DNA from 2 places in the Fusibacter sp. JL298sf-3 genome. Region 2 is predicted to be linked to the other one. Evidence: riboswitches for the same ligand, from Rfam matches in the RefSeq annotation. Region 2 holds a riboswitch; the other holds the start of a gene.

Region 1 (8,365 bases), 610 kb from region 2:
ATCTTTCGTACAAGAAAAACAAGCCCTTCGACATTTCAATGAAAAAAATCAAGACAACTTCGATAAAAACATGCGCCTCGTCAAGCTCTACGGTTTCGTACAGCCTATGGTGGGCTTCATTGCGCTTTTAAGCACCTTAGTGGCCATGGTTTACGGCGGTCGCCTCGTCATCGACGGCGCCATCAGCATCGGCGATCTGGTCGCCTTCTTGTCTTACATCGGCATGCTGTCTTGGCCGATGATGGCCATCGGCTTCGTGTACCACAACATGCAGCGGGGGTTTGTTTCCCTCAAGCGGATCAACAACATCCTCGACACGCCGCCTGAACTCATCGACCTCGATTGTCTCGATGCGTTTAACGCCGCGTTTGAACCGGAGCCCGAGATCGAGATGAAAGCACTCACGTTCCAGTACCCGGGAACCGAACAGCCCGTGTTAAAAGACATCTCTTTCAAGCTGGAAAAAGGCAAAACCCTCGCCGTCGTCGGCAAAACAGGTAGCGGCAAAACCACTTTGGTGAACTTGCTCTTAAGACTGTACGAAGTGCCTATGGGCACCGTCTACATCGGCGGCAAAGACATCAACGAGGTTCCGATTCGAACCGTTCGTCAAATGACGGGGTACGTCCCTCAAGACAACTTCCTCTTTTCTAAGAGCATACGTTACAACCTCAAATTTGGGGATTTTGAAACGAGCGACGACGTGGTCACTGAAGCGACGAAAACCGCCGGTGTCTACGGCGAGATCATGAGTTTTCCAAAGGCGTTTGATACCGAGCTCGGCGAGCGCGGCGTCAATATGTCAGGTGGCCAGAAGCAGCGCGTCTCTATTGCAAGGGCCCTTTCTAAAAAACCGGAAATCCTCATACTGGATGACGCCCTTTCGGCTGTCGACACCAAGACAGAGGAGAGCATTCTCTCCCATCTTAAAGAGACGTCTAAAGAGACGACGACGATACTCATCGCCCACCGTCTGTCGACGATTCAACACGCCGACGAAATCATCGTACTGGAAGACGGCGCCATTGCCGAACGCGGCAACCACGACGTACTCTTGGCCCTAGGCGGCCTCTATGCCGACCTGTACCAAAAGCAACTGCTCGAAGAGAAACTTTCAAAGGAGTGATGTGATGTCCAGCCAAGAAAAAGAAATACAAAAGAGTTACGACGGCAAAATCATGGCGCGCCTTTTTAATTACGCCAAGCCCCACTGGCTGCCGCTGGTTGTGAGTATCGCGCTCATGTTGTTTATCACCGGTGTCGATTTGTCAGTGCCCTATGTCACCAAAGTGGCCATTGACGACTATATCGCCCCCAAACACCAGTCGGTGTATTTGGCGTCAGACGGCACCATTGCCTACCCGACGCTGAAGCAGAACCTGCTAAACGATTTGCCCGAAGAAACAGAAAGCATCTTGTTTCATCAAGACGACAGCTACTATTTAATAGAAGGGCTTACGAAAGAGACCGCCAAGGACAGTCCCGCCTTTACAGTGCGCGGCGACACCGTGAATGTTTCAGGCACTGCGTACGACGTACAGCCCCTCAGTGCCGCCGATGTAGAGGCGATGAAAGCGTTTAACAAAGCGCAGATTCTCAAAATCGCCGTCACCCTGTTCGGCATCTTAATTCTCAACTTTGTGTTCACCTTCGCCCACACGTACCTGCTCAACTACGCGAGCCAAAAGGTGGTCTACACCATGCGCGAAGAGCTGTTTGCCCACATTGAATCCATGAGTTTGAGTTTCTTTGACAAGAACCCCATCGGGCGTCTCGTCACACGGGTGTCCAACGATATGAACAACATCAACGAGATGTTTACAAACGTCCTCGTCACCTCACTCAAGGACTTCCTCCTACTGGGCGGCACCGTGGTGGTCATGTTGCTTATCAACTGGAAGCTCACCCTCATCTGTCTTGCAACCATGCCGTTTGTCATCTTCGCCGCCTCTGTGTTCAGAGTCAAGGCGCGAAATGTACAGCGTGAAGTCAAGGTCAAACTGGCGCGTATTAACGCCGTTTTATCCGAAAACATCAGCGGCATGAAGATTATACAGATTTTCAATCAGGAAAAACAAGTCTACGACGACTTCGACACCATTAACGCCGACTTCTTAAAGAGCTCTATTCAAGAGACCAAAGTCTACGCGGTGTTTAGACCGTCTATGAACCTCGCCTACTCCGTGTCCTTGGCATTGCTCCTTTGGTTCGGCGGCTCGAGTGCCATACGCGGCGTCGTCGAACTGGGCGTTATCGTGGCGTTTATCAGCTACACCCAGCAATTTTTCAGACCAATTATGGACCTCAGCGAAAAGTTCAACATCTTTCAGTCGTCCATGGCCAGCGCCGAGCGCATCTTCCTACTTCTCGACGAAACGTCTGTGATTCAAAACCCTCAGACGCCGTATGTCGGCGAAGAAGGGGCATTTAAAGGCCACATCGTCTTCAAAGACGTGTGGTTCAGCTATGACGCGTCGCCACAAACCGAGGACGACTACGTGCTCAAGGGCGTCAGTTTTGAACTGAAGCCCGGTGAAAGCGTCGCCTTAGTCGGGGCCACCGGCTCCGGCAAAACGACAATTATCAGTTTGCTCAACCGATTTTACGACATTCAAAAGGGCAGCATCACCATCGACGGCGTCGAAATTCGCAAGTGGGACATCGCCGCACTGCGCTCGAAAATAGGCATTGTGTTGCAAGATGTCTTCCTGTTTGCCGGTGACATCAAAAGCAACATTCGCCTGTACAACGACGCCATTGAACAAGCGCGCATCGAGGAAATCGCCAAGTACGTCAACGCCCACGGTTTTATTTCAAAGCTCGGCGGCACCTACGACGAACCGGTTACCGAACGCGGCAGCACCTTGTCGTCGGGCCAGCGTCAGCTCCTCTCCTTTGCCAGAGCGCTGGCTTTTGACCCGAAAGTTTTGATTTTAGACGAAGCGACGTCCAACATCGACACCGAGACAGAACAGTTGATACAAGACGCCATTACGAAGATTATCAAAGGGCGCAGCACCTTAATCGTCGCCCACCGTCTATCCACCATTCAGCACGCCGATCAGATCATCGTCATGAGCAAAGGCGAAATTAGAGAGCGCGGCAGACACCAAGACCTCCTCGAAAGGGAAGGCATGTATTACGACCTGTACAAACTCCAATACGCAAACGGCTAAAATCCGCATCAGCACCCGTTTACAAAGGGCCTGTTCAATGTTATAATAAGGCTATAATTGCATAAGCATCACCTAGGGGTGCCTTTCGGCTGAGAGCGTTTAATAGCGTAACCCTTTGAACCTGAACTGGTTAGTGCCAGCGGAGGAAAGCGTGTCGTTAGAAGTTATCACCATGTTCGCCCGCGAACATGGTTTTTTTTAACCACAAAGGAGAGAACGTCTCTTAGTTTCTCTCTGCTCAAAACCGAAAGTCCATACGATAAGGACAATCGGGCCGAGGGGCAACAGATGCTTCAATCTATCATTTACTTTGGAGGTTTGTCATGAATAAAACAGCTTCATCCAGTACAAAAATGCTCGTGGAAGGGGCAATGATGATTGCCATCGCCACCATCTTGAGCTTTTTGAAAATAACCACCCCACTGTGGGTCAACGGCGGCTCAATAACCGCGGCGAGTATGGTGCCTATTTTAATCTTCGCCTACAGATGGGGCGGCACAAAAGGTATCTTCGTAGGCGCTATCTACGGCACACTGCAGTTTATCATCAGCCCGTATGCCGCTCACGTCGCGTCCATCGTACTCGACTACCCATTGGCATTTGGCGGCATTGGCGCCATGGGGTATATCGCCAATAAGAACAGCAGCGATCGAACCGTCTTTATCGGCATCGCCGTCGGTCTGCTCCTCAGATTGCTGGGACACTTTTTATCAGGCGTTATTTTCTTCGCCGAATACGCACCGGAAGGCATGAACCCTTTTGTGTACTCCGTGCTGTACAACGGTTCCTTTATTCTACCGGAAATCCTCATTTCCTGCGTGGTGTTTAAACTCCTTCGCAAGACAGTGGACGCTCTCTAATCCATTACGCATCAAACCGCTCGCGCCAAGCGCCGAGCGGTTTTCTTTCATCCAAAACAACATGCGTAATGCCTCCGGCATCTACTAACCGATTTTCGCTGACGCCTTTCCGCGTTGAACAGTCGCGGAAAGGCTTTCGGCTCAACTCTTGTTGCTCAATATGATAAAGCCGCCCATCACAAGTGATGAGCGGCTCTTTATAGGCCTTATTGATTCAATTGGTTGTTAGGATGTGGGCTTACATCATGCCGCCCATGCCACCCATACCGCCCATTGGCGGCATCGGTTCGTCTTCAGACTTCACATCGACGACACCGGCTTCTGTCGTTAAGAACATCGCCGAGATAGACGCCGCATTTTGAAGAGCTGAACGGGTTACTTTAGTCGGATCCACAATCCCTTTTTCAATCATGTTGACATAAACGCCGTTTAATGCGTCGAAGCCCATGCCTTTTTCAGCTGCTTTAACGCGCTCTACGACGACAGACCCTTCGAGACCTGCGTTAAAGGCAATTTGTCTCACTGGCTCTTCAAGGGCTCTTGCGATAATAAGCGCACCGGTCTTCTCATCGCCTTCGAGCGTCTCTACAAGGGCGCTAACTTCGCCGATTGCCGCCACAAGTGCTGTGCCGCCACCTGGAACGATACCCTCTTCTACAGCAGCTCTCGTCGCGTTTAAAGCGTCTTCTATTCTAAGTTTTTTCTCTTTCATTTCCACTTCTGTCGCCGCACCCACTTGGATAACCGCTACGCCACCTGCGAGTTTTGCAAGGCGCTCTTGAAGCTTTTCTCTATCGAACTCAGAAGTCGTTTCTTCAATTTGAGACTTCAGTTGGCCGACGCGCTCTTGAATCACAGCTTTGTCGCCCATACCGTCGATAACAGTCGTGTTGTCTTTATTGATTTTAACCGACTTCGCACGACCGAGCATGTCTACAGTAGTCGACTTCAGTTCGTAGCCGAGTTCTTCAGAAATCAGTGTACCGCCGGTTAAGATGGCGATGTCTTGAAGCATTGCTTTTCTTCTGTCACCAAAACCTGGTGCTTTAACAGCGATGCAGTCAAATGTCCCTCTGAGTTTGTTCACCACCAATGTTGTCAGCGCTTCGCCTTCAATGTCCTCGGCGATGATTAAAAGCTTGCCACCCGATTGTACCATTTGCTCGAGAATCGGCAAAATCTCTTGGATGTTGGTAATTTTCTTATCTGTAATTAAGATGTATGGGTTTTCGAGAACCGCTTCCATCTTCTCAGGGTCAGTGACCATGTAGTGTGATACGAACCCTCTGTCGAATTCCATACCTTCCACCACTTCGAGCTGTGTGCCGAAAGTCTTCGACTCCTCTACAGTGATAACGCCGTCTTTACCGACGCGATCCATCGCTTCTGAAATGAGTTCGCCGATTTTTTTATCTGCCGCTGAAATCGATGCAACGTCGGCGATGTCTTTTTTATCTTCAATTAAAACGCTTTCTTTTTTAATCACTTCCACTGCTTTTTCAACAGCCTTTTCGATACCCGTCTTGAGAATCATCGGGTTGGCACCGGCAGCGACGTTTTTAACGCCTTCTCTGATAATCGCCTGTGCGAGAACCGTCGCTGTAGTCGTACCGTCACCGGCGACGTCATTGGTCTTTGTAGCGACTTCTTTTACCAACTGCGCGCCCATGTTTTCAAACGCGTCTTCCAGCTCAATTTCTCTGGCGATGGTCACACCGTCGTTTGTGATTAGCGGCGAACCGAATTTTTTATCGAGAACGACATTTCTCCCTTTAGGACCCAATGTCACTTTAACTGTGTTTGCAAGCTTATCGACGCCTGCTTCGAGTTTCTTTCTTACATCTTCTCCGTATAAAAGTTCCTTTGCCATGGTATCTGCCTCCTATTCGACAACTGCTAAAATATCTGCGATTTCACAGATGGTCACTTCTTCACCATCGATTTTAACTTCTGTTCCGACATACTTCTTAAACACGACCTTGTCGCCGACTTTAATGTCTTCAACTTCTTTGCTGACGGCAACAACTTCTGCCATTTGAGGTTTTTCTTTTGCTTGTGACGGCAACACGATGCCGCTAGCTGTCTTTTCTTCTGCTTCCAGCCTCTTGATAATCACGCGTTTTCCAAGTGGTCTTAACATTTTGCTTCCTCCTCAATGATTGTTTTAATAAAAGATGTGCATGAATACCATGCCATATAAAGTCTAATTAGGTGAGCGCTATCGCTCACACCATTCATGATAATACAAAGTGGACAAAAAATCAACATTTTTTTAGCACTCGTTTTAACAGAGTGCTAACAGAATGTAAACTTTTTTTTAAGACACAAAACGAATGGATGCGCGCATGGCTTCAGCGTACATATCGTTTACTTTTTCATAGGATACATCGCGCGCCTCGCAGATGCTCATCACCATGTCCCAATTGCCCTTTTCATAATAATGGACGAGTCTGAGCAAGTCGTGAAATGGGTTGTCGACACCTAACAGCGCATCTTTCAAATCGTCCTTCAACGGCAAATCGTCCAGAATCTCAAATAGCGGTCTTTCCATTACCGTGTCGATTAGCGACATCAAGCCCAGAATAAACGCCTCAGTATAGCGGTCTTTAAGGCCGAACCAATCCGCCGCCTTTTCACAAAAGAGCGCTCGGGTCAGCGATACGCGGGTAATTTCTTCCGGTTTGCTCCCATTGAGTTCTCTGAGCATAATCAGCGTTGCCCACTTTCGGATTTCCCTAAGCCCCAGTAACGCCAAAGCGTGGTTGATGCTGGTGACCTCACTAATGGTGTCAAAAGCCGGGGAGTTGATCATACGCAACAACTTGTAGGTCAGCGCCACGTCGGTCTTGACGATTTCTGCAATTCTATTAAAATCCACCTCTTCGTCGATGGTTTCTCTCAAGATTTCGAGGTACTTGACGTGGCTGCTCTCCGGGGCCTTAGTGGCGCAAATCATCGGCTTTTCAAAGAAAAACCCCTGAAACAGCGTGTAGCCAAAACGTTTGGCCTCTTCAAAATCCTTCTCGGTTTCGACCTTTTCAGCGAGCAACACAATGTTGCGGTTTCTGTATTTGTCCGCAATGTACTTGCGGCCCTCAGACCTTAAAATAAGAAAATCTACCTTAATAATATCCACATAGGGCAGAATGGCGTCAAAATGCCTGTTGTCCACAAAGTCGTCCAGCGCAATAATATAGCCCTTCTCTTTTAACGCTTTGCACTTGTCGATAAGCGCGTCGTCCACCTCGACATCTTCTAAAATCTCAATGGTCAGCTGCGCCGGAGAAAAGAGCGTCGGCACGTCTTCCAGCAACAAATTCTTGGTGAAGTTGATAAAAGCCGGTTTGTCGCCAGTCAGCGACTTCAAGCCAAAGTGTACCAAGGTATCCGTTACAACCGTCGCCGTCGCCACGTCGCCGTCTTGTGTCAAATCGTATACGTTTTTATGGCTGCTGCGATAAAGGATTTCATAGGCGACAACGCGTTTTCTTTCATTGAATATCGGTTGTCTTGCAACGAAAATTTCCATCCTTCCCCTCCTCCTGTTCAGCTTTTCTTATTGCGCATATAGTGGAACAAATACTGCTGTGCGTACCCGCCGTACCGTTTAAAATACGCCCCGACAAACGCCTCGTAAGCCCTTTGAGCGTCTTCCACGACATAGAGTTCTCTCAATAGCCTTTTTACCCAAGTATCTATCGGAAACGCATTCTTTTTCTCGTAGGCGAACAGCAAGATGCAATCAGCCACTTTATCGCCAATGCCGTAAAATTGCTTTAAAAACACCTTGCCTTCATTGTAATCGAGACGGTAGGGGGCCGATAAGTCGACTTTGCCAGTGTAAAGCGCCTGTGCCGTCTCATAGATGGCTTTGTTGCGGTAGCCCATGCCCTTCACTTTAAACGCCGCCTCCGGCTGTTTTGCAAGCACTTCCAGCGTGGGAAACGCGTAGTAAGGCGTCCCTTCATAGGTGCCGAGACAGGTGCCAAAGGTTTCGGCGAGGGCCTTTACCGCCATTTTGATTTTAGGTATGTTGTTGTTGCTCGAAATAATAAATGTCATCAGCGTTTCAAGCGGCGCCTGATTGAGAAGGCGTATGCCGCTGCCCGCCGAAACCGCTTCGAGAAGCCAGTGGTCTTTCTTTGAAAGATAGGCCTTTATAACGTCGTAAGACACATGGCAATCGAAGTAATGTCGGAGCGCCGCCTCACTCATTTCGCCGAGAACGACGTGAACGTCGTAGACGTCCCCACGGGGCACCACTTCTAAGACGGCGTTTTCGACGACGCCGATGTATCGACCGTCTACAGCTTCCCACCTGAAACACTG
Region 2 (8,365 bases):
TTACAACCCGACTATGGTCTCTGCGCTTGTAAAAAAGACCGATGTCAAATCCTAAAACGCTGGAATAGTAAACCGCGCGGTCCATGGCGCCAGTGTCGGGACTGACAATCAGGGTATTGCCATCGCCTTCAGCAATTTCAGGCTCGTTTTCTATCATGCATTTAACAATGTCAAAAGTTGGGTACACGTTTTCAAAAGATATCAGCGGTATGGCATTTTGAATTGTCGGGTCGTGGGCGTCAAATGTAATGATGTCGTCCACACCTAATTTTTCAAGTTCTTGAAGCGCCATTGAACAGTCTAAGGACTCGCGCCCTTTTCGGCTATGCTGTCTCGAAGCGTAGAGCAAGGGCATGAGAATGGTAATGCGGCGCGCTTTTCCCGCCATAGCAGACAAAACCCGTTTCAAATCCTGAACGTGGTCGTCGGGGCTCTTTCGATTTTCATAGCCGTACAGTGTATACGTCATGCTGTAGTTGCCGATATCCGTTAGAATATAGACGTCTTTGCCCCGCACTGTTTCTTTCAGAAAGATTTTACCTTCGCCATTGGCAAATCGAACTTCTTGCTTCCTCAATAGAAAGGTATCGGGGACCCCCAGCTGACCGGAACGCATTTCTTTTATGTGTCTGTTGATTTTCCGCCCCATATCTATGCAATTTTCCATACATATGATACAGAGATCACCAAGTGGTAAATGATTCTCATACTGTGTGTACTGCATCTTTTGCCCTCCTTGTTCCGTACTGTATTAACAGCCTACATTTATAAATACCCCACAAGCAGTCGGCCAAACGGTGAATAACCCCCTATAGAGCTGGGTATCTAAGGCCTATACCGTATGAAAAAGTAAATCGGATGAAGGAGTCCAACCATGTATAGAACGCTCATAAGCGAAGATACCAAACCTTGGCGCGAATTGCTCATGCTCCACAAATTTGCTTTAGACGAGATGTTGACGCGCCTTAACATACTCGATGAGGAATTCCGAAACAACCACGACTACAACCCCATTGAACACATTCGGTACCGCATTAAAAAGCAAAACAAAATCATTAACAAGCTCGATCGGCTCGGCTTTGACCCGTCGCCTGAAAATGCCAAAGCACATATTTTTGATATTGCGGGCATTCGCATTATCTGTGCTTTTCAAGCGGACATCTACAGTGTTCTCGAATTGATTAAATCGCATAAGGACATTAAAATTATACAGATTAAAGACTATATCAAAATGCCGAAACCCAATGGCTACAAAAGTCTACATGTGCACATAGAGGTGCCCGTCTACCTGAGTCAGGGGTGCATACCCGTTCGCGTCGAAATTCAACTGCGCACCATCGCCATGGACTTTTGGGCCAGTGTCGAACACAAGCTCTACTACCGCTACCAAAAAAAAGCGCCGCCCTATATGCAGTCGGAGTTAAAACACTGTGCCGATTTGATTTCGGAGCTCGATAACCGCATGTACCGCCTAAAACAAGAAATTCAAAAACTCGATGCGCGCAAAGAGGTCATCGCCAAAGAAGAACCTTATTTATCTCCACTTGTGAAGCAACTGGAAAGCTAAAAAAAGCCTCTCTAAACCAAATCTCGCATCAAAATTAAGAAAATTTAATGAGTTGATTTTCCGCTCAAACTGTGTTAGATTATTCGTGAAAGCTTTGACGGAAAGTCATTGAAAAGCATAAAGTGTCACTGCTAGGGGTGCTGTAAAACGGACAGCTGAGAAAAGAATCCCATTTCTTTACCCTTCGTACCTGATCCAGATTATACTGGCGTAGGAAAGCTGATAGACGTTACCATACAGTCGCAGACGCGTTCCTATTTAGGAGCGCGTTTTTTTTTCAGCTCTCGTACAACAAGGGATTTTAGTGTTTAAGGAGGCTATTACTATGAGTTATACCACGCAAATGGATGCTGCTAAAAAAGGCATTTTAACACCACAAATGCAACAAGTTATCGAAACTGAGGGCGTCGAAGCCAATTGGCTGATGGCTCAAATCGCTCAAGGACAAATCGTCATCCCCGCCAACAAGAACCACACCTCGCTGGTACCAAGTGGCGTCGGCGGCGGTCTGAGCACAAAGATCAACGTCAACCTCGGTATTTCTAAAGATGAAAACGACTATTGCAAAGAGATGGCCAAAGTTGAAAAGGCACTTTCTCTCGGTATCCACGGCATCATGGATCTCAGCAACTACGGTAAAACCGCAGAGTTCCGAAAAGACCTTGTGGAAAAATCTACTGCTATGATTGGCAGCGTCCCGATTTACGACGCATTGGGCTTTTACGATAAAGAACTCAGTGAAATTAAAGCACATGAGTTTTTAGATGTCGTGGAAAAACACGGTCAAGACGGCGTCGATTTTGTCACCATTCACGCCGGTGTCAACAAGCACACTGCCCAGACTTTCCTCAACAACCCGAGACTCACCAATATCGTTTCAAGAGGCGGTTCACTGATTTTTGCATGGATGCAACTCACAGGCAATGAAAACCCATTTGTCGAATACTACGACCGCCTGTTGGACATCTGCGAGAAATACGACATCACGCTGAGCCTTGGCGACGCTATGCGCCCAGGGTGTATCGCCGACGCCACAGATGCCGTTCAGATTTCTGAACTCATCGCTTTAGGTGAACTGACCAAACGCGCTTGGGCTCGCAACGTTCAAGTGATGATTGAAGGCCCCGGTCACATGGCCATCGATGAAATCGAAGCCAATATGCTCATTGAAAAGAAACTCTGTCACGGTGCACCTTTTTACGTCCTCGGCCCTCTTGTCACGGATGTTGCACCGGGATACGACCACATTACAGGTGCCATCGGCGGGGCGCTCGCTGCGAGCAAAGGGGCGGATTTCTTATGTTACGTCACCCCTGCTGAGCATTTGAGACTCCCGACACTTGAAGACATGGTGGAAGGCATTATGGCGTTTAAAATCGCGGCACATGCCGGTGACATCGGCAAAAAACTAAAGGGTGCCCGAGATTGGGACAACGCTATGAGCCTCGCGAGAAAGAACCTCGACTGGGAAGAAATGTTCCGCCTCGCCATCGATCCGGAAAAAGCCCGTCGTTACAGAGCGGACAGCACGCCGGAAGAAGAGCACTCTTGCACCATGTGCGGTAAAATGTGCGCTATGCGAACGCTCAACAAAGTCATGGGCGGCGAAGACCTCAACATTCTGCGCAACTAAGAGGTGTGCGTATGCATAAGACGTATAAACTGGCGCTATCAGGGCTTCTAATAGCCCTTGGCGTCCTCACGGGCAGTTTGTTTTTTATACCCATCGGCGTTATTAAGGCCTTTCCCATTCAGCACTTAATCAACGTCCTATCGGCCGTACTTCTCGGCCCACTCTACGCCGTCGCCAACGCCTTCTTGATTTCTCTTTTTAGAAATTTAATGGGCAGTGGCAGCCTTTTGGCATTTCCAGGCAGTATGATTGGCGCGGCACTGGCAGGTGCCTTGTTCTATGTCAACCCCCGACGCCTCTTCGCATTTTTAGGTGAGCTGGTGGGAACTGGGGTTATCGGCGCTGCTGTCGCCGGGTTTATGGCAAAGACTTTTCTCGGCTCAACAGCCGCTTTTGGCATCTTCTTCACGTCTTTCTTTGCCAGCAGTGCCATTGGCGCTCTAACAGGTGTTCTCCTTTACACCGCCTTTGACAAAACAGGCGTCCTCGATAAAGTCAAGGTGACACATCTATGAAAACGGTACTAACTATCGCCGGACTCGACCCGACGTCCGGTGCAGGTCTTCAATCAGATGTCCTAACGCTTTACGCCCAGGGCGTCTACCCGCTTTCCGTCCCCACATCTGTTACGGGACAAAATTCAAAAGGCGTCTTCTATCGAGAAGACCTTTCTCCTGAAGCGGTCATAGACCCTCTGCGCATATTGCTTCAGACGCATGCCCCAGACGCCATTAAAATCGGGATGATGGGACAGCTCAGTGTCTGTGAGGCGTTGTACCGCTTTTTAAAAGCGCATTATGGCATAGACATGCCTCCAATCGTCCTCGACCCCGTCCTCATTTCAAGCAGCGGCAAATGGCTAGTGGACAGAGAAGTGGTCGACTATATACGAGAAGTTTGGCTGAAAGACCTGTACTTGATAACCCCCAACATCGACGAAGCCAAAGCACTTTTTCAGTTGACAGGTGATGAAAGTGCCCTTGAACCCACTCTCCGCGAGTACGTGTTCCCCTGTAACTTGCTGCTCAAAGGCGGACATCTTGAAAATACGGCGACCGATTACCTCAAGCTCTCAAACGGGAGGTTGCACGTGTACAGGCAGGCGCGTATCAACGCCCCCTATGCCCACGGCACCGGTTGTACCCTTTCTTCAGCCATTGCCGCCAACCTCGCACTGGGGTACCCTCTTGAACACGCTGTTCAAAAGGCGAAAAACTATCTATTAGAGGGGCTCCGCAATCCGATTCGGTTTGACTTTGGAGGCGGTGCCATTAGGAAGTGATACACATGACTCGACCTTTGGTTCATATTATTGCAAACGATGTCACAAGGGCCTTCGTCGCCGATGGCGTTCACTGCTATGGCGGAAGTCCTATTATGACGGAAAACCCTAAAGAGTTTGCCGACATCCACACTGGCGCTCAAGCTTTGGTCATCAGCCTGGGCATGATTGACGACGCCAAGTGTGACGTGTTATTAAAAGCGGTGAAAAGTGCTGAAAAAGCAGGTATCCCCATCGGTATCGACCCCGTCGGCGTACACCTGTCCTCGTACCGAAAAGCTGCTCTAACACACCTTTTAGATGCCGTGACCCCGGCTTTTATCAGAGGCAACTACGATGAAATCAGAGCGTGCTACACCGATAAAATAGCCGCCCGTTCATCGACTTTAGAATCACAAGCCCAATCGCTGTCTTCAGACGTCTCGCTGCCGGCTGAGATTCTTCACGTCGTCACCGGTGCCGTCGACCGACTCTATTATAAAGGGCAACATCTTGAAATAGCAGGCGGTAGCGAAAAGTTGACGCGGATTTCCGGAGCTGGTTGTTTGCTTTCAGCCCTTATCGGCGTCGACCTCGCCAAAGGGTATGCGCTGTACAACGCGGGAAGTCGCGCTTGTAACGCGATGAAAACAGCGTCTTTAAAAGCATCTGCAAGCGGCCTCGGTCACTTTAAACTCAACTTGCTAGATGCACTTGGAAACGAGGTTTTACATGACTAAAAAACTCTATCTCATCACGCCGGATATGCCTTTAGAGCGCTATATCAAAAAACTGAAAGCGGTGTTGCCAGCCGGCATCGACTATTTACAATACCGGCGTAAAAATGTCGACTTCGAAACCGCTGTGCAAGAGGCGACACAGCTTAAAATGCTTTGCGCGCTCTACGATACGGCTTTGATTGTAAACGATTTTTCAGAAGTGGCTCTAAAAGTCGGCGCCGACGGCGTCCACTTCGGTCAATCCGACTATACAGCTGAGGCCGCCAAACACTGTAAGGCAAGGGGGCTTATCGTCGGGCGCACTGCGAAGACACCGGAGCAGGCTGAGAGAGCCGCAAAGGATGGGGCCGACTACCTCGGGGTCGGTGCCTTCTTTCCTTCGGGAACCAAAAAAGAAGCGCTGCCCATGTCTATGGAAACGCTTCAGAAACTTAGGGATATAACCGCTCTCCCTCTGTACGCTATCGGTGGGATAGTACCTGAAAAACTTACAGCGCCACTGATGAGCCGCGTAGAAGGCATCTGTTTTTCAGGTGCTGTGTTTACCAGTGAAACCCCTATGGAAACCTTAGAGCGTTTTAAAGAAAAGTGCGCGGTTCTTTAAACGCTGACATCAGCGGTCGCTTCAAGGCGGCCTAACGAAAAAGAGAGGGGAAAATCCCCTCTCTTTCGTCTTTCAATCCGTTTTAACGCGATTGCTTACGCGACAACTCTCACCTTTTCTTTTCTAAGCGCTTTCACAAAATCAAAAAGGGTCAATCCGATACCGATGACCGTATAAATAAACTGTTGTCCCAAGTGCTCATCCATCATCGCCTGTAACTCAACATCGGTTGCCAACAGATGCTTGCCATAGGTGTAAACTGTCGATACAGCCTCCCTAGAAAGTTCGCTGAGGCTGTAGTTGGCGCGATACACTTCAATGTAATAAAAAAGCCAAGTGCCGACGTAAACGGCAACTAGCGACAAGAGCGTCGTTAGAACAAATCCCACAATAGGGCTGCCTTTTGAAAGCATCATATACCCTCTAAAACCAAAGAACACCATGGCAACACCCGCTATGGAAACTACGTAGCCGGCAATGTTGGCGCCGATCATAATCAACATCCCCAGTGCAATCCCAAACACGCATCCGATCGCTCCCAATAAAATGCGTCCTCTCGGGCTCTGAGTACGGGCGGTGCAGGCTTCGCAAATGGGTAAAAGGCCCTTTTGTGTCGCCAAATGCTTGTACCCCACCGTACCCGTCTTATTGCAAACACAACATTTGTTTCGGATGCCCTCAGCCTCTAAAAACTCAAAAAAAGCTTCCAAACACGAAAGCCCCTCATCTGATGCCTCCACAACCACAGTCGCGCCGTCTGCCGTAAACTCCGGGCTGATGTGTGTGCCACAAGTCGTGCCACAGGTCTTTTCCAAATAAGACACGGCTCGCGTGTTAAGGTTTTCAGCCTCGTCGATTTCAAGCGATAAAATCAGCGTACGCTCTGAAAAGCTTACGTGATACCCCCGATACCTCCCGTAATAAACACCGCTTTTCTTATCGCGCTTCAGGCCGAGACGCTCTGTTAATTTCGATTGCATAACCCCTCCTAAAAAAGTTATTTTAAAACACAGTTATTATAACTTTATTTTTACAACTTACAAATAGGTCTTAGGGAGCGTTTTTTCACGCTTTAACCTAGGTCTTAATAAACTGTTCAATGATTATTCACAAAACCTATGTTATAATTAGGACAGATGCGGGTATATAGCCCTTAACACTAATTTAAAGGAGATGGTGACATGTTATTTAAGAACGCACGATTGAGAAGAGAAGAAGAAATCCGACAGCTCAAAGCCGATGCAATGAAAAAAGCGGGTATTGCTTTTGTTGCGGGCTCAGCGATTGCAACACTGATTACATTATTTACAACACCTAAAACCGGCCGCGAAATGCGCCAAGATGTTGCCCAAAAAGTAGAAACCGGTGCCGACAAGGTCAAAGAGAAAGGCGAGTTTCTCGTTATTAAGACGGCAGAAGTTCTAGACAGCACTCTTGAAAAGGGCAAAAATGTTAAGTCTAAAGTGTCTTCTAAATTTGCTAAAAACGCGAAACAAGCGATTGAAGTTACAGAAGATGCTGCTGAAGAAATTGTTGAAGACGTCGCTGACGCAGCTGAAGAAGCTGTGGAAAAAGTTGAAGAAGCTTAGAGCCTCCTCAGAAAACTCAAGACATTCTATTATAAATTAATCCGGAACGCTTCCGTCTTTATTGAGGTGTGCTCCGGATTTTTATATTAGACATTTGAACGCTTTTTCTCCACCCAGAGCGTATAAGGTGCTCGAGCGGTTTGATTGATATAGCTTTGGCGCATAACGTGGAAAACAGTGCTGTCCAGTGATGTTAAATACCGCTCAACGGCTTGTGCCTCAAGTCGTCCGGCTTCGTGTCCCGGATAGAGGCTGACACCCATCACCCCGCCTATTTTGAGACAAATCAACGCTTTTTTGATGCTCACAAGTGTCGAATCGACCTGCGTCGTTACCGCCTTATTGCCTCCCGGCAAAAAACCGAGGTTGTAAACGACAGCATCCACCGTCTCCTCTAAAAAATAGCAATCAATGTCCTCGTGAGATCCGTGAATCAGCACGACCTGTTCATAGGGTTTTAAAAGCGTTTCACTGGCAACTATTGCGGCTTCTTGGACGTCGAAACCGCAAACATGCCCTTCTACTCCCACCATCTGTGCGAACATGAGCGCGTCATGCCCCTGTCCCAAGGTGGCGTCCACAGCTGTCATCCCCTTTTTTAAATACGTTTTCCAAAGCGCATGATTCAGCGCCGTCAGTTGTCTAATCATATCGACCTCCTATAAAACTCAAAAATCTTAACACAGGAAAAATATTCTGTCAACGTCGCGCCGGATTTACTTGAATAGGAGTCGTGAGAATTGGTATTATATAGTTAGAACAGAACATTCCACTAAATTAGGAGGCCACATTATGAGATTAGTTACGCGTTCAGACTTTGACGGTTTAATCTGCGGCATGTTGTTAAAAGAAGCCGATATCATTACCGACTGGACTTTTGTTCATCCAAAAGATTTACAGGACGGTTTGTTTACCCCTACAGAAGATGACGTACTCGCCAACGTACCGTATGTCGAAGGTTGCGGCATGTG

The links. Region 2 has a riboswitch for thiamine pyrophosphate ahead of thiC (phosphomethylpyrimidine synthase ThiC). Riboswitches for the same ligand answer to the same signal wherever they lie in the genome.
Region 1: linked by a shared signal. The riboswitch ahead of thiT (energy-coupled thiamine transporter ThiT) and the one ahead of thiC (phosphomethylpyrimidine synthase ThiC) in region 2 are both predicted to bind thiamine pyrophosphate.

Annotation. Positions count from the first base shown of each region.
Region 1 covers NZ_CM132608.1:1,962,704-1,971,068, forward strand. The annotation lists gene ACR6HW_RS09395 (ABC transporter ATP-binding protein) at 1-1,126, shown strand, start outside; gene ACR6HW_RS09400 (ABC transporter ATP-binding protein) at 1,131-3,176, shown strand; TPP riboswitch at 3,241-3,342, shown strand; gene thiT (energy-coupled thiamine transporter ThiT) at 3,500-4,036, shown strand; gene groL (chaperonin GroEL) at 4,275-5,906, opposite strand; gene groES (co-chaperone GroES) at 5,919-6,176, opposite strand; gene ACR6HW_RS09420 (EAL and HDOD domain-containing protein) at 6,354-7,565, opposite strand; gene ACR6HW_RS09425 (DNA-3-methyladenine glycosylase family protein) at 7,583-8,365, opposite strand, start outside.
Region 2 covers NZ_CM132608.1:1,356,062-1,364,426, forward strand. The annotation lists gene ACR6HW_RS06670 (ribose-phosphate pyrophosphokinase) at 1-724, opposite strand, end outside; gene ACR6HW_RS06675 (GTP pyrophosphokinase) at 875-1,567, shown strand; TPP riboswitch at 1,691-1,801, shown strand; gene thiC (phosphomethylpyrimidine synthase ThiC) at 1,893-3,200, shown strand; gene thiW (energy coupling factor transporter S component ThiW) at 3,212-3,715, shown strand; gene ACR6HW_RS06690 (hydroxymethylpyrimidine/phosphomethylpyrimidine kinase) at 3,712-4,482, shown strand; gene ACR6HW_RS06695 (hydroxyethylthiazole kinase) at 4,488-5,201, shown strand; gene thiE (thiamine phosphate synthase) at 5,194-5,805, shown strand; gene ACR6HW_RS06705 (hypothetical protein) at 5,901-6,785, opposite strand; gene ACR6HW_RS06710 (YtxH domain-containing protein) at 6,987-7,394, shown strand; gene ACR6HW_RS06715 (tRNA (mnm(5)s(2)U34)-methyltransferase) at 7,481-8,044, opposite strand; gene ACR6HW_RS06720 (exopolyphosphatase) at 8,187-8,365, shown strand, end outside.